Regions from separate parts of the Cupriavidus sp. GW822-FHT02D05 genome, predicted to be linked through region 2. Evidence: predicted binding sites of a transcription regulator. Region 2 holds the regulator's gene; the other holds the start of a gene.

Region 1 (11,590 bases), on a different contig from region 2:
GGCGAGAGGATTCCCATGACGATGACCGATGTGTATGGCCTGCGCGAGCCGGCCCGGGCCGAAATCGACGCCATCAAAGGCCCGGCCGTGATCGAGTTCGGCGCGCCCTGGTGCGGCTACTGCATGCGGGCGCAGCCCCACCTGGCCGGCGCCATGGCCAGCCATCCGGAGGTTGCCCACATCAAGGTCGAGGACGGCAGCGGCAAGCCGCTCGGCCGCTCGTTCCGGGTCAAGCTATGGCCCACGCTGGTGTTCATGCGCGACGGCGTGGAGGTGGCGCGGTTGGTGCGGCCGAGCGAGACACGGGCGATCGAGGAAGCGTTAAGACGGATTGCGGGCTGATGCTGGCCCGCACTGCTGATCGCTGATCGCTGATCGCTGATCGCTGATCGCTTATGCAAGTGCAAAGAAAAAAGCTCCCGAGGGAGCTTTTTTCTTTCTGCGTGGCGGCATTCACCGCTCGGCGGAAACTCAATCCCAGGACAACGCCCCACCGGTCTGATACTCGATGACGCGCGTCTCGAAGAAGTTGCGTTCCTTCTTCAGGTCGATCATCTCGCTCATCCACGGGAACGGGTTTTCCTCGTTCGGGAACAGCTGCTCCAGGCCGATCTGCTGGCAGCGGCGGTTGCAGATAAAGCGCAGGTAGCCCTTGAACATTGGTGCGTTCAGGCCCAGCACGCCGCGCGGCATGGTGTCCTCGGCATAGCGGTATTCGAGGTCCACGGCCTTCTTGAACAGCGCGGTGATCTCTTCCTTGAACTCGGCGGTCCACAGGTGCGGATTCTCGAGCTTGATCTGGTTGATCAGGTCGATGCCGAAATTGCAGTGCAGGGACTCGTCGCGCAGGATGTACTGGTACTGCTCGGCGGCGCCGGTCATCTTGTTCTGGCGGCCCATGGCCAGGATCTGCGTGAAGCCCACGTAGAAGAACAGGCCTTCCATGATGCAGGCGAACACGATCAGCGACTTGAGCAGCTTCTGGTCGTTCTCCGGCGTGCCGGTCTTGAAGGCCGGGTCGGTCAGCGTGTCGATGAACGGGATCAGGAACTCATCCTTGTCGCGGATCGACTGCACTTCGTGGTACGCATTGAAGATCTCGGCTTCATTGAGGCCGAGCGACTCCACGATGTACTGGTAGGCGTGCGTGTGGATCGCTTCTTCGAAAGCCTGGCGCAGCAGGTACTGGCGGCATTCCGGCGCGGTGATCTGGCGGTAGGTGCCCAGCACGATGTTGTTGGCGGCCAGCGAGTCGGCGGTCACGAAGAAGCCGAGGTTGCGCTTGATCACGCGGCGCTCGTCTTCGGTCAGGCCGTTCGGGTCCTTCCACAGCGCGATGTCGCGCGACATGTTGATTTCCTGCGGCATCCAGTGGTTGGCGCAGCCGGCCAGGTATTTTTCCCAGGCCCACTTGTACTTGAACGGCACCAGCTGGTTGACGTCGGTCGAGCCATTGATGACGCGCTTGTCGGCGGCGTTCACGCGGCGGTCCGTCGGCGCGTCGGACGCCGGCAGGTTGCCGAGGATACCCGTGCCTGCCGGCTGCGTGGCGGCCGGCGGCAGCACGCCGTGCTGGTCGACAGAGCGTGCGGCAGCAGGCGTGGCGGTGGGATTCGGCGCGGGCTGCGGGGCAGCCTGCGGGGTGGCTTGAACGTCGTCGTCCCAGCTCAGCATGGTGTGGTTCTCCGTGGAATGCTTTGGTTTGCCGCCGTCCTCGCCGCGCAAGCGGCGCGGCGAGGATCAGGGCAGGTAATGACTTACTGGCAGGCGACTTACTGGCAGGCTTCGCACTCGTCGAAACCGGCGTCGCCCGGGCGCATCGTGCAGACCGCGCCTTCGGCTTCCGGCATGGCCGGCGCGGAGGCGGCGGCCTGGTCGATGCCGGCGGCGCTGATGCCGCCGTCGCTACCCGACGACACGGCGTTGAGCGAGCCGCGCGACACGGTGGACTTCTCCACGTGGGTGGCTGCCATCGTGCGCAGGTAGTACGTGGTCTTCAGGCCGCGCAGCCAGGCCAGCTTGTAGGTGTCGTCCAGCTTCTTGCCCGAGGCGCCGGCCATGTAGATGTTGAGCGACTGGGCCTGGTCGATCCACTTCTGGCGGCGGCTGGCGGCTTCCACCAGCCAGCTCGGCTCGACTTCGAAGGCCGTCGCGTAGATGTCGCGCAGGTCTTGCGGAATGCGGTCGATGCGCGCCAGCTTGCCGTCGAAGTACTTCAGGTCGGCGACCATCACTTCATCCCACAGGCCGCGTGCCTTCAGGTCGCGCACCAGGTAGTCGTTGACCACCGTGAATTCGCCCGACAGGTTGGACTTGACGTACAGGTTCTGGAAGGTCGGTTCGATGCAGGCCGACACGCCGATGATGTTCGAGATCGTTGCCGTCGGCGCGATCGCGATGCAGTTCGAGTTGCGCATGCCGTGCTGCTTGATGCGCGCGCGCAGGCTGTCCCAGTCCATGGTCGAGGAGTGATCCACTTCCAGGTAGCCGCCGCGTTCTTCGGCCAGCAGCTTGAGCGAGTCCTGCGGCAGGATGCCACGATCCCACAGCGAGCCTTCATAGGTGCTGTAGCGCCCGCGTTCTTCCGCCAGCTCGCTGGAAGCGCGGTAGGCGTAGTAGCACACCGCTTCCATCGAGGTATCGGCGAACTGCACCGCGGCGTCGCTGGCGTACGGCAGGCGCAGCATGTGCAGGCAGTCCTGGAAGCCCATGATGCCCATGCCGACCGGGCGATGGCGCAGGTTGGAGTTGCGTGCCTTCTCGACCGCGTAGTAGTTGATGTCGATCACGTTGTCGAGCATGCGCATCGCGGTGCGGATGGTCTTCTCGAGCTTGGCGTGATCGAGCACCTGGGTGCCGTCGGCCTGTTGCTTCAGGTGGGCGACCAGGTTCACCGAACCCAGGTTGCAAACGGCGATCTCGCTGTCGTTGGTGTTGAGCGTGATTTCCGTGCACAGGTTGGAGCTGTGCACCACGCCCACGTGCTGCTGCGGGCTGCGGATGTTGCACGGATCCTTGAAGGTGATCCAGGGATGGCCGGTCTCGAACAGCATGCCCAGCATCTTGCGCCACAGCTGCATGGCGGGGATCTTCTTGAACAGCTTGAGCTCGCCGCGGGCGGCCTTGGCTTCGTAGCCCAGGTAGGCTTCTTCGAATGCCTTGCCGACCAGGTCATGCAGGTCCGGGCAGGTGGCGGGCGAGAACAGGGTCCATTCGCCGGCTTCCATCACGCGCTTCATGAACAGGTCGGGAATCCAGTTCGCCGTGTTCATGTCGTGGGTGCGGCGGCGATCGTCGCCGGTATTCTTGCGCAGCTCGAGGAATTCCTCGATGTCCAGGTGCCAGGTTTCCAGGTAGGCGCAGACCGCGCCCTTGCGCTTGCCGCCCTGGTTGACCGCCACGGCGGTGTCGTTCACCACCTTCAGGAACGGCACCACGCCTTGCGACTTGCCGTTGGTGCCCTTGATGTGCGAGCCGAGGGCGCGCACATTGGTCCAGTCGTTGCCGAGACCGCCGGCGAACTTCGACAGCAGCGCGTTTTCCTTCAGCGCCTCGTAGATGCCTTCCAGGTCGTCCGACACGGTGGTCAGGTAGCACGACGACAGCTGCGAGCGGCGGGTGCCCGAGTTGAACAGGGTCGGCGTGGACGACATGAAGTCGAACGACGACAGCAGCTGGTAGAACTCGATGGCACGGGCTTCGCGGTCCTTCTCGCCCAGCGCCAGGCCCATCGCCACGCGCATGAAGAATGCCTGCGGCATTTCGATGCGGGTCTCGTCGATGTGCAGGAAGTAGCGGTCGTACAGGGTCTGCAGGCCCAGGTAGTTGAACTGGAAGTCGCGCTGGGCGTCCAGCGCCGCGCCCAGGCGGGCCAGGTCATAGGTGGCCAGCTTCTCGTCCAGCAGCTCGGCTTCGATGCCGCGCGCGATGAACTTGGGGAAGTAGTCGGCGTAGCGCGACACCATCTCGGTCTGGGTCACTTCGGCGCCCAGGATTTCCTTGCGGATGGTGTGCAGCAGGATACGCGCGGTGACCTGGCTGTAGGCCGGGTCCTTCTCGATCAGGGTACGCGCGGCCAGGATGGCGGAGTCGTAGACCTGGGTCATCGGCACGCCGTCGTACAGGTTCTTCAGCGTTTCCTTGAGGATCGGCTCGGCGCTGACGGCATCGCCAAGGCCCGAGCAGGCGTTGTCGATCAGGCCATGCAGCGCGCCCAGGTCCAGCACGCGGGCCACGCCCGCATCGGTCACGTTGAACGTGGCGCCGCCTTCCTGCACGCGGGCCACCGCCTGGGCGTTTGCCTGGGCGCGTTCCTGGGTGCGCTTTTCGCGGTACAGCACGTAGGCGCGGGCCACTTCATGCTCGCCCGAGCGCATCAGCGCAAGCTCGACGTGATCCTGCACGTCTTCGATATGGAAGGTGCCGCCGTTAGGGCGGCTGCGCAGCAGCGCGCGGACCACGTTCTGGGTCACTTGCTCGACCACTTCGCGCACGCGCGCCGAAGCGGCGCCCTGCCCGCCGTTGACGGCGAGAAAGGCCTTGGTCACCGCTACCGAGATCTTGCTCGGCTCGAACGCCACGACGGCGCCGTTACGTCGGATGATCTTGTAGTCCTGGTAGCTGCCAGCGGCGGCAGTAGCGGGGCTCGACTGCGCGTTCGCTGCTGCACCGGCGGCGGCGGCGCCGGTGGAAAGTTCGTTCTGGGCTGTCTGCATGAGGAACTCCTGTTCTGACCCGTGTTTTATGAGTGACAAAGAGTCCCGGGCAAAATGCGCAAAAAGGCTCTGACACGCCGGCCGGTCTTACCCGGGAGGGCGCGCTGCTATTGCTGGATTCTGCTGGAACTCTTGTGATGCGCCGGCCCTTCGGTGGACCGCAGTCATTGCTGCGGCGGTAACTGCACACCTAGGCCGGCTCCCCGAAAGCACCACTAGATCTAGTGGTCGATGCGAAAAACTGGACTAAGTATAGTGAAACGGGGCGGATTCACCAGTCTTGACAAGCGCCTTTTTGGCGCGAATTCCAGTGCCGGCATGGCATGCGGCGCTGCGCCATACCCGCTAGCCCAAGAGACGCAAGGGAATCCGCCCGACGGTTCGTTACCGCACCGTGACGCGAAATTTTTTTGATTGACCTGACCTCTTCGATAGGCGCGGACTTTATCAGGGTTTTCCCCAGATTGCGGCTATCCCCTAGACCTCGCTTGCAGCCCTTGCCTCAGGGCTGTTCTTTGCGGTAAGGCAGTTGTGCGGGCGCCACGCCGGCTGCGGCGGCAAAACCCGCCCAGTCGAAATGTGCTCCCGGATCCGTCTTGCGCCCTGGCGCGATATCGCTATGCCCCGCCACGGCCCGCACCGGATAAGCGCCTAGCAGGGCACGCACCAGCGCTGCGGTGGTGTGGTATTGGGCCAACGTGAACGGCTGGTCGTCGCTGCCTTCGACCTCGATGCCGATGGAGAAGTCGTTGCAACGGGGCCGGCCGAAGAATTCGGACTGGCCTGCGTGCCAGGCGCGGTCCAGGCAAGACACGAACTGGACCAGCTCGCCCCCTCGCGTCACCAAAAAATGCGCCGACACCCGCACTTGATGGATCGTCTCGAAAAACGGATGGCGGGACGGGTCGAGACGGTTCAGGAAAAAGGCTTCGATATCGCCGCTGCCGAACTGCCCGGGCGGCAGGCTGATGTTGTGGATCACCACCAGGTCCACCGGCGTGTGCGCGGGCCGGGCGTCGAAATTGGGGGACGGCACGTGGCGCGCGGCGGGCACCCAGCCCGCCGGGTCGGGGACGAATGGCGAGTTGGGCGCGAACTTGGCGGCCGGGTCGTGGTCAGGCATCGCGATCTCCATCCGCCGCCAACAGCCCGTCGCGCAGCGCTTCTCTGGTTTCGGCGGCACCGTCGGCCGGGTCGTCGCGGCCCTCGCGGATGCCAAGCTGCTGGATGCGGTAGCGCAGCTGGCGAAAGCTCAGGCCCAGCAGCGGCGCGGCGGCTGTCCGGTTGAAGCCGGTCTGCTGCAGCGCCTGTAGGATCAGGTCGCGCTCGAGCGCTTCGAGCCGGCCGGGCAGGTCGATCGGGAAGGTGGCACGGCAAGCGTCTGCGGCCGCCTCCGCGGCGCGAGACGCCGCAGGTTGCGCAAACAGATCGGGCTGCGCGCCGCCCCGGGAGTCGGCCCGCGCATCGTACGCAAGCTCCTGCATGGTGTCGGGCCGCACGCCGGACGCCGCCGGCGCGCCAGCCGGCGCAGCCGCCGAAGCCAGGTAGGCGTGCGGCGCGGGCGGCCGTGGCATGGCCGTATGGCCCATGCCCGCGTCCAACTGGCCCAGGTCGTCCACCTCGATGGTATTGCCCTCGGCGAAGGCATAGGCGCGCTCGAGCAGGTTCTCCAGCTCGCGTACATTGCCCGGGAACGGATAGTCGGACAGCCGCTGCAGCGCGGCCACCGCCAGCCGCTTGGGATGGGGATCGCCATAGCGCACCGCCAGGTGTTCCAGGATGGCGCTGGCCAGCACCGGGATATCCTCGCGCCGCTCGCGCAGCGTGGGCATGCGCAGCGCCAGCACGTTGAGGCGGTAGAACAGGTCCTGGCGGAACTGGCCGGAGGCGACCATCGCGGAAAGATCCTTGTGGCTGGCACACAGCACCCGCACGTCCACGCTCTCCTCGCGGCTCGCGCCGATCTTGCGCACGCGCCGTTCCTGCAGCACGCGTAGCAGCTTGACCTGCATCGCCAGCGGCAGGTCCGCCACCTCGTCGAGCAGCAGCGTGCCGCCATTGGCAGCCTGGAAAAAGCCGCCGCGCTCGGCGTCGGCCCCGGTGAAGGCGCCTTTCACATGGCCAAAGAACTCCGACTCCATCAGGGTCTCGGGGATGGCGCCGCAATTGACCGCGATAAAGGGATGCGCCGCGCGCGCGCTGACTGCGTGGATGGCACGCGCCGCGCGCTCCTTGCCACTGCCGGACTCGCCGCTGATGACGATCGGCGCCATGCTGCGCGCCAGCCGCGAGAGCGAGCGCCGCACCTCATGCATGGCCGGAGAATGGCCGGGCAGCAGGTTGACGGCGCGGTCCACGGTTTCGTGCGCCCCGCTGCCGCCGTCACCGCCCTCCACACCCTCGGCGCCATCACGCTGCTGGCGCCCCAGCGCATTCAGGATCAAGCTGCGCAGCTGGTCCAGCGAGACCGGCTTGGCGATGTAGTCGAAGGCGCCCGCCTTGAGCGCCTCCACGGCGTTGTCCGCGCTGCCGTAGGCGGTGATCACGGCCACCGGCACCCGCTCCGGCGCGCTCGATAGCTGGCGCACGATATCGATGCCCAGCCCGTCGCCCAGCCGCATGTCGGTCAGCACCAGGCTATAGCGGCGCGCGGCGAGCTGCTGGCGCGCCTCGGCCAGCGAGCCGGCCAGCACGACATCGTGGCCCATGCGGCGGATCGAGATATCGAGCAGTTCTCGCAGGTCGGCCTCGTCGTCGATGACGAGAATCGGGTCGGGGCCTGGCGTCTTGATTGGCATGGGTCTGCGTCTGGCGATCTGGCGAAGTGAAATCGGGGCGGCTAAACGAGAGACTGGCCGCGTGGCCGGTCAAACCAGCGCGGCTCAGCCACCCGCGCTGTCCGGCGCTTCGATGCGCAAGGTCAGGACAAAAGCCTTGGCCGGCAGTGTATCGCGTGCGGCGGGCGCCAGCATGCCGGTCTGCGCCAGCAGCGCATCGATCGAAATCGTGCCATAGCGCACCTGGGCGTCGTTGGCGCCGCAAAGCTCGCGTGCCATGAACAATCCGAGGCCGGTGCCCTGGGCGTTGCTGGTAAAGAAGGGTTCGAACAAGGTGCGCTGGTGCTCGCGCGACACCTCGACGCCATCGTTCCAGACGATCAGCTCGGCATGGTGCTGGTCCAGCGCATGGGCCAGCAGGCGGATCGCCCCGGGCAGGCGGCTGCAATAGCGCCAGGCATTGTCGAGCAGGTTGCCAAGCACCTGTTGCAACTGGGAGGCATCGAAGATGACCGGGCGCGCCACGTCCACCGTGAGCCGGATGGCATTGGCGTTGATCTCGGCCGGACGCGGCACGCGCCGCGCGCCGACCGGGTCGTGGTCGGCGGAGCGGGCGCGCATCTCCAGCCGCCAGCGGCCGACGATCTCCGGCAGCGCCTGGTTCAGGTCCACCGTGGTGCGCTCGGTGCGCGGGCGGCGCGACATCTGCAGCACGTCCGACACCACCTGGTCGAGCCGGCGCACATTATCGTGAATGATGCGCAGCAGCCGCGCATCCACGTCGCCCTCCGCGCGGCCCGCCTCGCCCGGGCGCGCGGCCCGGCGACTGGTTTCGGCCAGCAGCTCGCTGGCCTGGCTGATGGCCGCCAGCGGATTGCGGATCTGGTGTGCCACGCTGGCCACCAGGCGCCCCATGGCTGCCAGCTTCTCCTGTTGTACCTGCTCGGCGATGCGCTCCCAGCTTTCGATATGGACCAGCACCGTGTCGCGCATCTCGCTGCGCAGCAACGCCTCGTCCTCCGGGCGCCACGCCATGGCCTCGCTCTGGGCGATGGCCAGGCGCAGCCGCGCCGCCGCCTCGGGCGACAGCTCGTTCCAGGTGCCGGTGTTCATGGCGTTCTGCGCACTGAGCGAGACCGACATCGAGGACGCGAAGGTGGAGCGCAGGCTGGCCAGCCCCGGCAGCAAGAAACGCAGCCGCAGCCGCGTATGCAGGATGGGGCCGCGCCCCGAGGATGGCCGCGACGGCAGCGGCAGCAATTGCAGGATGCGGGGCGCATCGTCCTTGCTGCGCACCCAGTCGCGCAGCATTTCCATCAACGGCTGCAGGCGGGGGATCTGGCGCAGGTCGAACAGCGCATCGCGCCCATTGGCAGGCGTGTCCGTGGGCTTGCCCCGTTCGGCAGGCTGCACGCCCAGCAGCACCACCGCGGCCGGGTTGGCCGCCACCACCGCGCCGTTGGCGCGCAGCAGCATCACGCCGTCCTGCATGTCGTTGACCATCAGGCGGTTGACCAGTTGCTGCAGGCGCAGCTCCTGCTCGCGCGCCAGCGCCAGCCGCTCCTGTGCAAGCTGGCGGTTGGCCAGCAGGTACATCAGCGAGGCCGCGATCATGAAGACCAGCCCGTACAGCCCCGAGCCCAGCAAACCCGTGTCGGCCTGGCGCAACAGCAAGGTCTGCGCGAAGGGCGTACTCATCACCAGCAGCGCCGAAGCTGCCGCGGTGAACAGCGCGAACAGCAGGCTGGTAAGCGCGCCGGCCTGCAGCGCGGGCAACAGGAAGATCATGGCGAGCCCCTCGCCGCGATGGCCCTGCGCGTGAAAGATCAGGCCCAGCAGGGCGAGGTCGGCCAGCACCTGGAAGCGCACCCGCAGGTGAAAGCCGCGGCGCCACCATAGCGTGGCGACCACCATCCCCAGCGCCACCACGGCATAGGGCACGGCCAGCGGCAGCGCGGCCAGGCCGCTGCCGAACCCGCCGCCCAGTCCGCTGCCCAGCGCCTGCGCGGCCCGCTCGGCCTCGGCGCGCTGGGCCGGCAGCCAGGCGTAGCCCAGCAGCAGCGCGGCTACGGCAAGCCGGGTCCAGCAGAAATAGCGCAGCAAGCGCCAGTGGAATTCAGGAGGTTCGGGCTGGCGCCACATCGCCGCGAGGGCGCGCCAGGCATTCAGGCGGGACCAGAACGAGGCCGGCCCGTTCATGCGGCAGGGCTGTCCGGATCGCTATCGGCCGGCAGGTGGGCGCGCCGGCAGTAGTGCAAGCCACGGTAGACGATAGCTTCGCCCTGCGGCAGATGCACCCCGCAGCGCGCGCATTGCACCATGGCTTCCTGCGGGGGGGCAGGCTGGTTGCGCACCGGCGAGCCTTGCGCGGGACCGTGCCGGGCGGCGCGGTCCTCCCGAAAGCGCGCCTGGGCGCGCTGGCGAAGCCACCAGAAACAACCCAGCACGACAGCCAGGACAAGGAAGATGCGTGCCATGCCGGCCTCAGATTCGGTGCAGTATGACTTCGATGACGAAGCGGCTGCCGACATAAGCCAGCAGCAGGATGCCGAAGGACGCAATCACCCAGCGCAGCGCGGTGCGCCCGCGCCAGCCGTAGAAGGTGCGCCCGGCCAGGATGCCCGCGAACATCGCCCACGACAGCAGCGCGAACACGGTCTTGTGGTCGAGCCGGAAGGCCCGGCCGAACAGTTGCTCGGAGAACAGCAGGCCCGACAGGATCGTCAGCGTCAGCAGCACGAAGCCGGCGCCGATCAGGCGGAACAGCAGCTTCTCCAGTGTCAGCAGCGGCGGCAGCAGGTCGAGCCAGCGGCCCACCCACTGGGCCGGCTCGCTCGCCTTGCCCACCTGGGGCGAACGGTTGAAGCCATGCAGGCGGCGCTCGGCCAGCAGCATCAGAAAGGCATGGAAGGCTGCCAGCGTGAACAGGCCATAGGCCACGTTGGCAATGATGAAGTGCAGCTTGAACAACGGCCGCGCCGCGTAGCCCAGGATCTGCGCGCCGGGAAACGCCAGCGGCATCAGGCTCGCGAGCATCGCCACCGGGACCACGATCAGCCCAAGGCCGGCCAGCGAGAAGAAGAAGCTCTCGATCCAGTAGATGCCCACGCCCAGCCAAAGCATGGCCGACAGCGCAAAGGCAAAGCCGAACACCATGCGGTCGGCCGGGAAGATGGTCTCGTGCAGCAGCAGGCCGTGGCTGGCCACCGCTGCCAGCATCAGCGCGTGCCACCAGGCCGGGCGGCCCTCGCCGCGCCCGCCGGCCCCGCCGCCGCCGTGCAGCAGCGCGGTCGCCGCCGCGCCCCCAATGGCACCGCCGTTGCCGGCAGCCGATAGCTGCGGGTTGCGCGTCGCCCAGCCGTGATAGGCCAGGCCGCAATAGAGAAGTGCCGTCAAGGCATACAGTACAATGGCCATTTGCACAGTTTACCTTAGCGCCCCGTCCCGGTGGCGCCCCGCTTGAGCCGGGCCAAGAGCCAGCCTCAAGCCTCGATCAAGCTCTATCCCCCGGACTTCTGCCATGCTGGACAATCTCACTCAACGCCTGGCGCGGGTCGTCAAGACCATGCGCGGCGAGGCTCGCCTGACCGAAGCCAATACCGCCGAAATGCTGCGCGAAGTGCGCCTGGCCATGCTGGAGGCCGATGTCGCCTTGCCGGTGGTGCGGGAATTCATCGCCCGCGTGAAGGAAAAGGCACTGGGCGAGGACGTGGTGTCCAGCCTGACGCCGGGCCAGGCGCTGGTGGGCGTGGTGCAGCGCGAGCTGACCGCCGTCATCGGCGGCGAGGAAAGCCTGTCCGCCGACAACAAGAGCGGCGAGCTGAACCTGGCGGTGCAGCCGCCCGCGATCATCCTGATGGCCGGCCTGCAGGGCGCCGGCAAGACCACCACCGTCGGCAAGCTGGCCAAGTGGCTGAAAGAAAACAAGAAGAAGAAGGTGCTGACGGTCTCGTGCGACGTCTACCGCCCCGCCGCGATCGCCCAGCTCAGGACCGTATCCGAGCAGGTCGGCGCCGATTTCTTCCCCTCCGAGCCCAACCAGAAGCCGGTGGACATCGCGCGCGCGGCAGTGGACTGGGCCCGCAAGCACTATCACGA
Region 2 (11,590 bases):
TCCCCTTTTTTCAGACGAGTTTTCGCCATGTTCGAACGCAGCCGCTATACGATCGACCAGATCGACCCCGAGCTTTTTGCCGCCATCCAGAAGGAAGACCAGCGCCAGGAAGAGCACATCGAGCTGATCGCCTCGGAAAACTACACCTCGCCGGCCGTGATGGCCGCGCAAGGCTCGCAACTGACCAACAAGTACGCCGAAGGCTATCCCGGCAAGCGCTACTACGGTGGCTGCGAGTACGTCGACGTCGTGGAGCAGCTGGCCATCGACCGCGTCAAGCAACTGTTCGGCGCCGAAGCCGCCAACGTGCAGCCCAATTCCGGCTCGCAGGCCAACCAGGGCGTGTTCTTCGCCGCCCTGAAGCCGGGTGACACCATCATGGGCATGAGCCTGGCCGAAGGCGGCCACCTGACCCACGGCATGGCGCTCAACATGAGCGGCAAATGGTTCAACGTGGTCAGCTACGGCCTGGACGCCAACGAAGACATCGACTACGACGCACTGGAAAAGCTGGCGCAGGAAAAGAAGCCCAAGCTGATCATCGCCGGCGCCTCGGCCTTCGCCCTGCGCATCGACTTCGAACGCATCTCCAAGGTAGCCAAGTCCATCGGCGCCCTGTTCATGGTCGACATGGCCCACTACGCCGGCCTGATCGCCGCCGGCGAGTACCCCAACCCGGTGCCGCACGCCGACTTCGTCACCACCACCACCCACAAGAGCCTGCGCGGCCCGCGCGGTGGCGTGATCCTGATGAAGGCCGAGCATGAGAAGGCCATCAACTCGGCCATCTTCCCCGGCATCCAGGGCGGCCCCCTGATGCACGTGATCGCCGGCAAGGCAGTCGCGTTCAAGGAAGCCCTGTCGCCCGAGTTCAAGACCTACCAGCAGCAAGTGGTCAAGAACGCCCGCGTGCTGGCCGAAACCCTGATCGAGCGCGGCCTGCGCATCGTCTCCGGCCGCACCGAAAGCCACGTCATGCTGGTCGACCTGCGCGCGATGCAGATCACCGGCAAGGAAGCTGAAAAGGTCCTGGGCGAAGCACACATCACCGTCAACAAGAACGCCATCCCCAACGACCCGGAAAAGCCGTTCGTCACCTCGGGCATCCGCCTGGGCTCGCCGGCCATGACCACCCGCGGCTTCAAGGAAGAAGAAGCCCGCCTGGTGGCCAACCTCGTCGCCGACGTGCTGGAAAACCCGCACGACCTGGCCAACATCGCTCGCGTACGCGAGCAAGTGGCAGCCCTGACCAAGCGTTTCCCGGTCTACGGCTAAAGCCCAGCGCCACCCGCCCCCCCGCGGGTGGCCGGCAGCCCCGCCGCGGCGCACGCCGCGCCTGCGGCGGGCCTTGCCAACCCGGCCCGGCGCGACACAGAATGACAAAACGCTGCCTGCGCGGCACGCGCCCCGGCTCATACTTCGAGGTGGTCAGGCATGAAATGCCCTTTTTGCGCTCACTCCAACACCCAGGTCCTGGACACGCGCATGTCGGAAGAAGGCGATACGGTGCGCCGCCGCCGCCGCTGTGAATCCTGCGACCGCCGCTTCACCACCTATGAGCGGATCGAGCTGTTCTTCCCCGCCATCGTCAAGAAAAACGGCTCTCGCGCGGACTATACCCGCGACAAGCTGAAAGACTCGATGCGCCTCGCCCTGCGCAAGCGCCCGGTCTCGGCCGAAGCCATCGACGCCTCCATCACCCGCATCGAAGAAAAACTGCTCGCCCTCGGCGAGAAGGAAATCCCCAGCAGCCAGGTCGGGGAACTGGTCATGCGCGAGCTGCGCCGGTTGGACAAAATTGCTTATATCCGGTTTGCTTCGGTGTATCGGAGTTTTGAGGATGTGTCGGAATTCCGCGACATGCTGGATGAGTTTTCGGCGTCTACCCCACGGAAGCAGTAGAAAAAGTAACGTGGACGTTGTTTAATTCCTCCCAAACTGGGTCCTAGGTGGCAATTCCTATATCTATATTTCCACCTGGGTTGCAGTTACAAAAAATAGAACAAAGCCAAAAGAACGTAGTCTTTTCGGACGAGGGTCAAGATGGGTCAGTCAAGCTGTCGGGGGACGGCCGGCTTCACCATGCTCGAAGCATTGGTGGCAATCGTCGTGCTCGCCATCGGCGTGCTCGGCGTGGCAAATCTTCTTATCAAATCATTCCGATTCTCCCAACAAGCGTCCTATGACACGCTGGCGCTGCAGCTCGCCAGCGATATGGCAGACCGCATGCGGGCTAACAGCGCCCAAATGCTCGCCAGTAACAGCAGCTACTTCTTCGACACGAGCACCGGCGCCCCGGCGGTGCCGACGGGCGCCAATTTCTTTACCACTCCATGCACGTCCGGCAGCCCGGTTTGCGCAGCCAACATGGTCACGTTCGATTTGGCCGAATGGACGCGACGCGTCCAGACGGCCCTGCCGGGTGGGCGTGCAGTAATCTGCCGGGACTCCAGCAACTATTCCACCTCCGCAGGCTACACCTGGGCGTGCAACGCCACGGCCGGCGGCACGGGCCAAGCCAGCGATAGCCCGATCGTCATCAAGATGGGCTGGGTATCTCGATTCGCCGACAAGCCGGGGGTAGATGTCGCGACCGGTACAACCATGCCAGACACGCAAGCCGCCGACGGCTCGGCAACGCCACAAATCGTTATTGTGGCCAACCCGGGAGTCAGCAATTGAGAACGCTCATGGCCGGCTCCGGACAACCACCCCGTCGTCGCCGGCGAAGCTCAGGCTTCTCCATGGTCGAACTGATGGTTGCACTGACGCTTGGCATGCTGGTGCTGGTTGCATCAACTTCCTTTTACCTACTGACCCGCAGCACCTATAGCAGCATCAATGACAGCGCCAACCTCGAGGAGCGCGGTCAGTTCGCGATCGGCGTCGTTTCACGAATGTTGCGTCAGATTGCCTACACGCCTCCGGCCAGCGATGGTGGCTCAATGCAGATCAGCTCGCAGATGCTGATGGGACTGGACAACTGCTCAACTCCCTCGGACAACGAGACGCTGGGTTGCGATGCTGGCGCCGCCGTCAATGCCAGCGACGTGTTGCTGACTCGATTCTTCGGCGTCGGGACGGCGGCTGACCCGACCGTGAGCGATGGATCCATGGTGGATTGCTCCGGACAAGCCGTCGCCGCGCCGTCCAGCATCGATAGTGCGGCAAGTCAACGCGGACTCTCGATTCTCTATGTGCAGAACGGCGCCGATGGCCTGCCCTATCTGATGTGCAAATACCGGCGGCGCGCATCCGGCAAGGAGACGTCTACCTTTGTCGCGCAGCAACTTATCCCGGGCGTAGAGAACTTGCAGGTGCTCTACGGCATATCCACAGATGACGATGAAGTGGCGGACAAGTTCGTTCCCGCCAGCCAGGTCGGCGCAGCCGAATGGGCACGCGTCTATGCGCTGAAGGTGGCTTTGGTCGTGCGAGGCGACAATGCAAGCGCAGACAGTTCCGGGCAGCCCACGATCCAGCTCTTCGGTCCTATATACAACGGCGCCGATGGCACGTTCACGCCGACTCAAAACCCACAGTCCGCGCGCCGCCTGTTCACGGCAACGGTGCAAGTGCGCAACTACCTGAGTTGCATGCAGGGAGATCCTTCGTGCCTCTGAACCCTCCAGCAGTGAAATATCCAGCCCGCGGCTTTGCCCTGGTCACCGCGCTGATCATGCTGCTCGTCATATCCGTGCTGGCACTGGGTGGCGCGAGATTGGCGCTGGACTCAAAACGCACAACCCGCAATCAACGCGATTTCGAGATTGCGTTCCAGGCAGCTGAGGCCGCCTTGCGCGATGCCGAAATGGACATCCAGAACACAACCGGCCCCAAGAGCCGCTCGGTAATTTTCCAGCCGACAGCGGCGACGGGCTTCACGGTCGACGGTGGATGCAATATCGGGACAACGGTAGCCGCTCCCTACCAGGGCCTGTGCAATACATTGGCAAATATCAATGCACAGATATGGAACACCGTTAGCTGGAGCGCTTCTGCCACCAACCCGCAGACGGTGGCCTACGGTACCTTTACGGGCCGGACATTCCCGACCGGGACGGGCCTGACTCCAAGCCAGAAGCCTCGCTACATCATCGAGTTGCTTCCTGATCAATCCATTGGCGGCGCCGTTGACAACACGCGCTATATGTATCGGGTGACAGCGGTTGGCTTTGGCCCCAACAACGCCACCCAGGCAATGGTTCAGTCGCTGTACCGCAAGACGGACAACTAGAACAGCCAGCATCGAATCGGGAACGAATTCATGAATACACTCCGACGCCTGTTGCCTCTGTGCGCGATGCTATGGGCTACTGCACTTTGGGCTGCAAGCACGCCTAGCGTGCCAACCGTGACAATTGCGCAGACCCCTCTATTCGGGCAATCGCAAAACATTCACCCCAACCTGATGATGACGCTCTCGGTAGAGTTCCCGACTACGGGTACTGCCTACCGCGGCCCCTTGAATTCGAAGAACGTCGACACGTCATATAACTACAATACGACTTACCTCGGTTACTTCAATGCAGCCAAGTGCTATACATACGACAGCACCAATGGCTATTTTGCAAGCAGCGGCAACGCCTCCGGCAATGGAGGCCATGAATGTTCCAGCGCATTTAGCGGAAACTTCATGAACTGGGCCGCGTCGTCCTCGATCGACGAACTGCGGATGGCGATGACCGGCGGCGACCGCGTGGTGGACACCACGACCCAGACGGTCTTGCAGCGTGCCGTGCTCCGATCGGACTTTTTCCGCAGCAATAGTTACTTCCCGGTCAAGAGCGTCACGGCCGTCAGCAACATCAGCAGCGCGCCGAGTGCGGTAACGCCGTTCTCGTACAGCACGATTTATATTGCTTCGTGTGGCAACCACATCTTCTTCTCCGATGCGGACGATAGCAGCGGCAACTGCGGGAGCCCGGGAAAATATGCCGACGTTTACAAGAACAGCAAGCTGACGGAACGACGTAGCTTCCGTGTCCAGATTCAGGTTTGCGATAGCGGCGAGGCAACTACGCGCACCGACCTCTGCTACAACTATGGCAGCAACTACAAGCCCGTCGGCCAGATGCAAAGAAATGCCGATCGCGTGCGTTTTGCGGCTTTCGGCTATCTGAACGACGGCACCAATGACACCAGCAAGACACCGAACGAGCGCTATGGTGGGGTGCTGCGGGCCCCGATGAAGTATGTCGGCACTACTGCGGTTGACTCCAACCTGAGAACGATCGCAAATACCGCAAAGGAATGGGATCCGGCAACGGGCGTGTTCTATCGGAACCCGCTCAACCGCACAGAAGGAATCAGCGGGGTTATCAACTACCTCAATCAGTTTGGCCGCACGAGCACGCAACTCAGTGGCAAGACAATGGGCGACCTTGGCGGCCCAACAGATAACCCGCTCGGCAACTACAAGACGTATGATCCGATCAGCGAACTGTTCTACGAGAGCATCCGCTACCTCCAGTTCCACAAGGACGGCCCCACCCCACAAGCTATCAGCGGCCTTCCGAATACGACCTATGCAGACAACTTCCCCGTCTACACGACCTGGGATGCCGACCCGATGCTCAACAGTTGCCAGCGCAACTACGTCGTGACGATTGGCGACATCAATACCCACGAGGATCACTACATTCCAGGCAACGTCGACACCTCGCACGGCGACCCTGCCCGGGCAGTGGACAGCTATAGCGGATTCGATGTGCGAGCGTGGACCAACAAGGTCGGAGCACTGGAAACCAACACGCCAGCGGCGGGCAATGCCACCCCCCTGCCCTCCTCGTTCACGAATCTGGGCGACATCCTGCATCCGACCTCTAACTGGTCAACCTATTACATTGCGGGGGTCGCCTACTGGGCGCACACCTCGTCGTTTCGCCCCGACATGCCCTCTGCGCGCGTCACAACGTTTGGCATCGATGTCAATGAAGCCGGAAACGGAACGGTCGGCGCAACCCAGCGTCAGAGCCAGATCTTTCTCGCCGCAAAGTACGGCGGATTCAAGGATGATAAGATCGACGGTGGCAACGGGGACGGAAATCCCTTCAAGGCAGCCGGCCAGGGCGGAACGACCGTTACCAATAACACGGAGTGGGAAGCTGCGCCCACGGGATCGAACGTCCCATCGAACTGGTTCCTCGCAAGCCAGCCGCAGGCCATGATCGATGCCATCAAGAAGATCTTCGTCCAGATCACGAGTTCCGCGGGCACGCTCTCCGGCATCGCGCTCACTAGCAACCGCATCGTGCAGAATGGTTTTGTCTACACGCCCGGATTCGACCAGAAATGGAACGGCCAGTTGAGCGCCTATGCTATCTCCAAAAGCGCTGACGGCACGGCCGTAACGATCGCGCAGACCAGAACGTGGGAGGCAGGGAACCGGCTCGCCAGCAAGAGCCCGAGTACGCGCTCCATTTTCACCCTCAACTCGACCAGCGGCGCGGGAGTTCCCTTTCAGTTCACCGGGAACGCCATCTCGTCTGCGCAACAGGCGCTACTCAATCTCAACCCTGACTCTGGCTTGAATGATGGCAACGGCCAAAATCGCCTCAACTATCTTCGTGGCGACCGGACACAGGAAAGCAATGGGCAAGGCGGTGGCGGTCCGTTCAGAGCCCGCACGATGGTATTCGGCGACATCATCGGATCAGGCCCGGTCTTTGTGGGTGACCCTGCCGCAACCCGTACCGATAGTGGCTACGGCAGCTTCCTGACCACCTACACCGGCCGCACCCCGATGGTTTACGTCGGAACCAACGACGGCATGCTGCACGGCTTCAATGCGAATACTGGCGACGAAGTCCTTGCTTACGTGCCCAATGCCATATTCAGCGCGCTGCCGCAGCTCACATCACCGAGCTATTCGCACCGCCCATACGTGGATGCCACGCCCCTGGTCACAGAAGCACAAGTCAACGGCGCCTGGAAATCCGTACTCGCTGGCGGGTTCGGTGGCGGCGCGCAAGGCATCTACGCACTGGACGTGACCGATCCGGATGGCGGCAAGAGCGGTACAGCCTTTAGCGGTGCCAACGTCCTCTGGGAGTTCACCGACAAGGATGACGCCGACATGGGCAATGTCATGGGCCCGCCGATCGTCGCCAAGCTGCAAACCGGTACGGATACCAGCGGCAACCCCGTCTACAAATGGTTTGTCGTGGTCGGCAATGGCCTGAATCCCAACCAGAATGACGGCTATTCGAACGCCAATGCCCCAGCTGCCTTGTTCTTGCTTTCACTGGACAAGACAGCGGGTACCGCGTGGACCCTGAACAGCAATTACTTCAAGATAGTCACGCCCGCGCCCGTGGCAGTACCGCCTTACGTTACAGCGAACGGCTTGAGCACACCGGCTTCCGTTGGCGCCCCCAATGGCCGTGTCACAAGCTTCTACGCTGGAGATCTGCAGGGCAATTTGTGGAAGTTCAATGTGGCTGGCACCCCAAGCACGTGGAATGGCAATGCAACCGCCGGTGCCCTGCCGGCTTTCGGCGGAACACCCGGTAAGCCGATGTTTGTCGCCACCGACTCACAGGGGCGGCGTCAGCCGATCACGGTTCAGCCGCAAGTGGTCTACGCGCCCGGCGGGTACATGGTGCTATTCGGCACAGGCAAGTATTACGAACTGTCGGACACGTCCTCCTCAGTTAGCCAGACCAACTCGTTCTATGGCATTTACGACGGCGGCGGCACCAACTACGTCCCCGACCGCAGCAAGCTCAATGCAGTAACGATTCAGGCGGCTGCCGACGGAAAGTCGTACACCTTCAATTCCTCGTCTTACGCTCCGGGCTATGCCGCGCCTCGCAAGCCTGGCTGGGTTCTGGACTTCCTTGACTCGACGGAGAGGCAAGTCACTTCCGTGGTTGCGCAGGACGGGATCGTGTACTTCAACTCCCTCTACACCGGCACGGATTCATGCGGCACCAGCGGTGGCAGCAGGAGCTACGCGCTGGGCGCACTGACCGGCATGCCGGGAAACGGGGTTTCGGGCTATCTGTCCAGCATCGGCCTGCTCGGTGCGCCGTCGGTGATCGTCATTAACGTCGCGAACGCGAATCGCAGCGCGGTCGGCGGCATCGTCGAAACGAAGACCACCCAGGTCATCTCATTTGGCGCATCCGGCACAGCATCTGTCGGAGCCAATGGCCAGAGCGGAAATTCGACCAATTCAAATATGCGCAAGGCCCGTGCCGGATGGCGCGAGATTCGAAATTTCACGCTGAACTAGGATCGAAAGGGATTCGCTATGCAACGCGCCAATAGGACATCCCAGCGCGGCTTCACACTGATTGAAGCCGTGATCACGGTGAGTATCATTGCCATTCTTTCCGCGATTGCCTACCCGAATTACTCGAGCTATGTTACGAAGGGCAAGCGTGCTGAAGCTAAGGCCGCCTTGCTCGAAGACATGCAACTCTTTGAGCGGCATTTTTCGCAGGTAAACAGCTACTACGGCGCGGGTACAACCACCCTCTGGACTGGCTACAAGACCTGGTCTGGAGATTCTCCCACCACCGGCAGCTACCAGATCCTGGCGGCCCAATGTGGTGCATCAAATGGACAGTGTGTGGAACTGCAAGCCAGCCCGATCAAACCGGACTCAACGTGCGGCACACTGGTCTATCGCAGTACTGGCGAGAAGTACAACATGCTTACCAGCGGCGTGTATGCTACGACCGCAGGCTGCTGGTAAGCAAGTATGCAAAAGCTCCGGATCCAGCCCCCCCGTGCGAGCGGATTCACGCTCATAGAGTTGGTGATCACGATGACGATTGCCGCTATTCTGCTTGCCATGGCAACGCCCAACATGAGCGACTTCCTGCGACGGCAGCGCCTCGTTTCGGCTGCCGACGGCTTCGCCTCCGCCATCGCGCAGGCGCGCTCCGGGGCAGCCGCAACCAACAGCTATGTCACCGTCGCTCCCATCGGTGCGGCGTGGAACAATGGCTGGCAGGTATTCTCTGAACACAGCACGCCTGACGGTGCTTTCACGACGAGTGACACATTGATTTCGCAATACGATCCGATCCCCAGCGATATCACCATCACCTTCAATACCAACCCCAATGCAACGGGATATGTCGCCTTTTCACCGGTCGGCTATTCGATCACGGCGGCTACACGATCCCAACTCACGGCGACCGCAACTTTCACGCTGGGTACCCTGCAGCGCGTGGTGGAGATCAATGCGCTCGGCAGATCACGAGTCTGTGACCCGTTGCGGGATACCACTTGCACCGCGAGCGCGCTGGCACCGCCCTGATCCATCTGGCGCGGCAACCGGATGGATCGGATTGCCGCCGCTCCGCGCATTGGCGCTGCGGGCACGCAGAATTAACAAGCCGCCTCACAACCTCTACAGTCTGGAACATTTTCCGGAGCGCATGCTGGCTACTCTTGGGCACAACGCCTTCCAAGGGAGCCCTTCATGCAAGTGCGAGCAAGACCGCGTATCCGTCAAGCTGCCTTTCCCCCGTTGTATCGCCGCGGCGGCGGCTTCATCCTCGTCGAATCCCTCACCGCCCTCGCTGTCCTCGGCGTCGGCCTGCTGCCGCTTGCTGCGCTGGCGCCGTTCGCACTAGGCACGCTGCGCGGCTATGAGGCTCTTGGCCACGCTACACGGGCCGCCGCGGAATTGGCAGAATTGGGGGATCCGGGCCTCGCGCTGTCTCCCCTTCAGGCGCGCGGCATTGGCCCTAATGACCTCCAACTGTGCCAGTCGCTTGCTTCGGCGGAGGGCGGCGGGTGCTCGCCGGGATCAAGGCTGGCGGTCGTCGGGCCGTTGTCCTTGGCTTCGTCGAGACCTGCCGGCGGCGTGCGGGACGCGTCCGCGCTGCGCATCATCGCTCTCTGGATCCGGCCATGAGGGCTCGTCGCGCACAAGGATTCTCGTTGATCGAACTGATGGTCGGCCTGGCTCTCAGCCTGCTGGTCAGCGCGCTGGCTGTGTCTGCGTTCCATGCCGTCCAGGTCACTTACCGCACCGCCGTCGATCTCGTGCTACTGGAAGAACGCGGCCAGCGGGCGCTCGCGATCCTCTCCCACCTGGTCCGGCATAGCGGTTGGCAGCCGGTCGGCGCGGCCTTGCCGGCCAATGCACCACCGGCGCTGTCAGGGCGCGACGATTGCGGCCAGCCGGGCATTGCCGCGCTGCCTACCTGCACTCGCCGTGGCATCAATGGCAGCGATGCGCTGCTGGTGCGATTCAGCGGCAGCGGGCGCGTGCAGGATCCGACGCTACCGGACCAGACCATGATCGATTGCAGCGGGTATGCATTGCCGGCGGTGAGCGTTGGCGGATCGGCTGGTGGCGCAGCCCGCGCTTATGCGGGGGAGAGCCTGATCTATATCGCCACCGGCGCGGATGGCGAGCCGCAACTGTTATGCCGCTATGCCAGCCGGCGCGACGGGCGGGTGCTGGAGGGAAGCTGGACTTCGGGCGCCCTGGTGCGCGGCGTGGAGGCCATGCAGTTGCGATACGGCATCGATACCGATGGCGATGGCAAGGCCGACGCGTTCCTGCGCGCCGAGGAACTGCGCGCCAGGGGCGATGCGGCCTGGCGCGAGGTACTGGTGGTGCAGGTGGCACTAGTACTGCGTGGTGAGCGCCCACTGGCGCTGCCGGCAGCGCCGGCCGTACTCACCTTGTTCCCACCGGGCGCGCATGCCGGCACCGGCCTCCATGTCGACGACCTCGCCTTCTCGCCGCACGACCGGCCTGCCTTGATACGACGAGTGTTCTCGGCATCCGTGCGCCCGCGCAATACCTGGCCCTGCAGGCAGACACTATGCTGAGCGCGACGGTTGCGCCTTGCCTGCTGCGCGGTAACCGGGCCGGAGGGAGCACCACGCTCCTGCTGACGGCCACGATGCTTCTGCTTGTGGCCGCCACAACCCTGGCTGGCCTTCAATTCCTGCTCGCCAGCAGGCAAGTGGCCACTTACCAGCTCGAACAGGAGGTCGCCTTTCGCGCGGCGGAGACGGCGTTGCTCGACGCGGAAGCGGAGTTGATGGCGGCGCTCAGCAACGGCGCGTCCGGAGTGCATAGCCGCCTTGCTGCGTGGCCACCGCCGGGCCAATGCGGCGCCGGCGCGCAGCGGGGACTCTGCCGGCCCGCCCCGGGCATGCCGCCACCATGGTTGAATTGGCTCGATTCGCGCCGGTCGGATGAGACCACCGGCATCGCGATGGGCTCATTCAGCGGCGTTACCCTGCCGGCCTTGCCATCCGGAGCGGTTGGGGCGAGCGCCATGCCGCGGTACGTTGTCGAGTTGATGCACGAGCGCCCTCCTGGCGAATGGCTGGGATCCGATTACGCTTCAGGCACGGGGCCGCGCCTGCGTTTCCGCATTACTGCGCTAGGCATTGCGCGCGACGCGGCGGTACGCAGCTTGCTGCAAAGCGAGTTCCAGCCATGACGCGTTCCGCCCGGTTCCACGACTCGCTGACCGCACTCGCCGCCGGACTGCTGCTCGCTGGCGCTGCACAGGGCGCGGGCAGCATGCAGCCCGTCCTGGTGCCGCCTCCCACGTGGATGCCTGGCTGGCCGGGCCACGCCGAGTTCGTTGCTCTGCACGGT

Evidence for each region. Region 2 encodes NrdR, which represses ribonucleotide reductase genes. Its sites were predicted from a motif close to CACNANATNTNGTG; they were not measured.
Region 1: a site for NrdR is predicted at 4,929-4,942, ahead of AC1RQK_RS06030 (ribonucleoside-diphosphate reductase subunit alpha). Genes of this name have one in related genera too.

Annotation. Positions count from the first base shown of each region.
Region 1 is NZ_JBXAOE010000003.1:261,292-272,881, forward strand. It holds gene AC1RQK_RS06020 (thioredoxin family protein) at 16-342, shown strand; gene AC1RQK_RS06025 (ribonucleotide-diphosphate reductase subunit beta) at 472-1,674, opposite strand; gene AC1RQK_RS06030 (ribonucleoside-diphosphate reductase subunit alpha) at 1,773-4,715, opposite strand; gene ampD (1,6-anhydro-N-acetylmuramyl-L-alanine amidase AmpD) at 5,218-5,838, opposite strand; gene AC1RQK_RS06040 (sigma-54-dependent transcriptional regulator) at 5,831-7,513, opposite strand; gene AC1RQK_RS06045 (sensor histidine kinase) at 7,598-9,691, opposite strand; gene AC1RQK_RS06050 (PP0621 family protein) at 9,688-9,969, opposite strand; gene AC1RQK_RS06055 (cytochrome C assembly family protein) at 9,977-10,909, opposite strand; gene ffh (signal recognition particle protein) at 11,013-11,590, shown strand, end outside.
Region 2 is NZ_JBXAOE010000015.1:138,924-150,513, reverse strand. It holds gene glyA (serine hydroxymethyltransferase) at 28-1,275, shown strand; gene nrdR (transcriptional regulator NrdR) at 1,435-1,902, shown strand; gene pilV (type IV pilus modification protein PilV) at 2,044-2,682, shown strand; gene AC1RQK_RS20930 (PilW family protein) at 2,691-3,623, shown strand; gene AC1RQK_RS20925 (pilus assembly PilX family protein) at 3,614-4,237, shown strand; gene AC1RQK_RS20920 (pilus assembly protein) at 4,268-8,239, shown strand; gene AC1RQK_RS20915 (type IV pilin protein) at 8,258-8,704, shown strand; gene AC1RQK_RS20910 (GspH/FimT family pseudopilin) at 8,711-9,274, shown strand; gene AC1RQK_RS20905 (type IV pilus modification PilV family protein) at 9,440-9,877, shown strand; gene AC1RQK_RS20900 (PilW family protein) at 9,874-10,806, shown strand; gene AC1RQK_RS20895 (pilus assembly protein) at 10,881-11,429, shown strand; gene AC1RQK_RS20890 (pilus assembly protein) at 11,426-11,590, shown strand, end outside.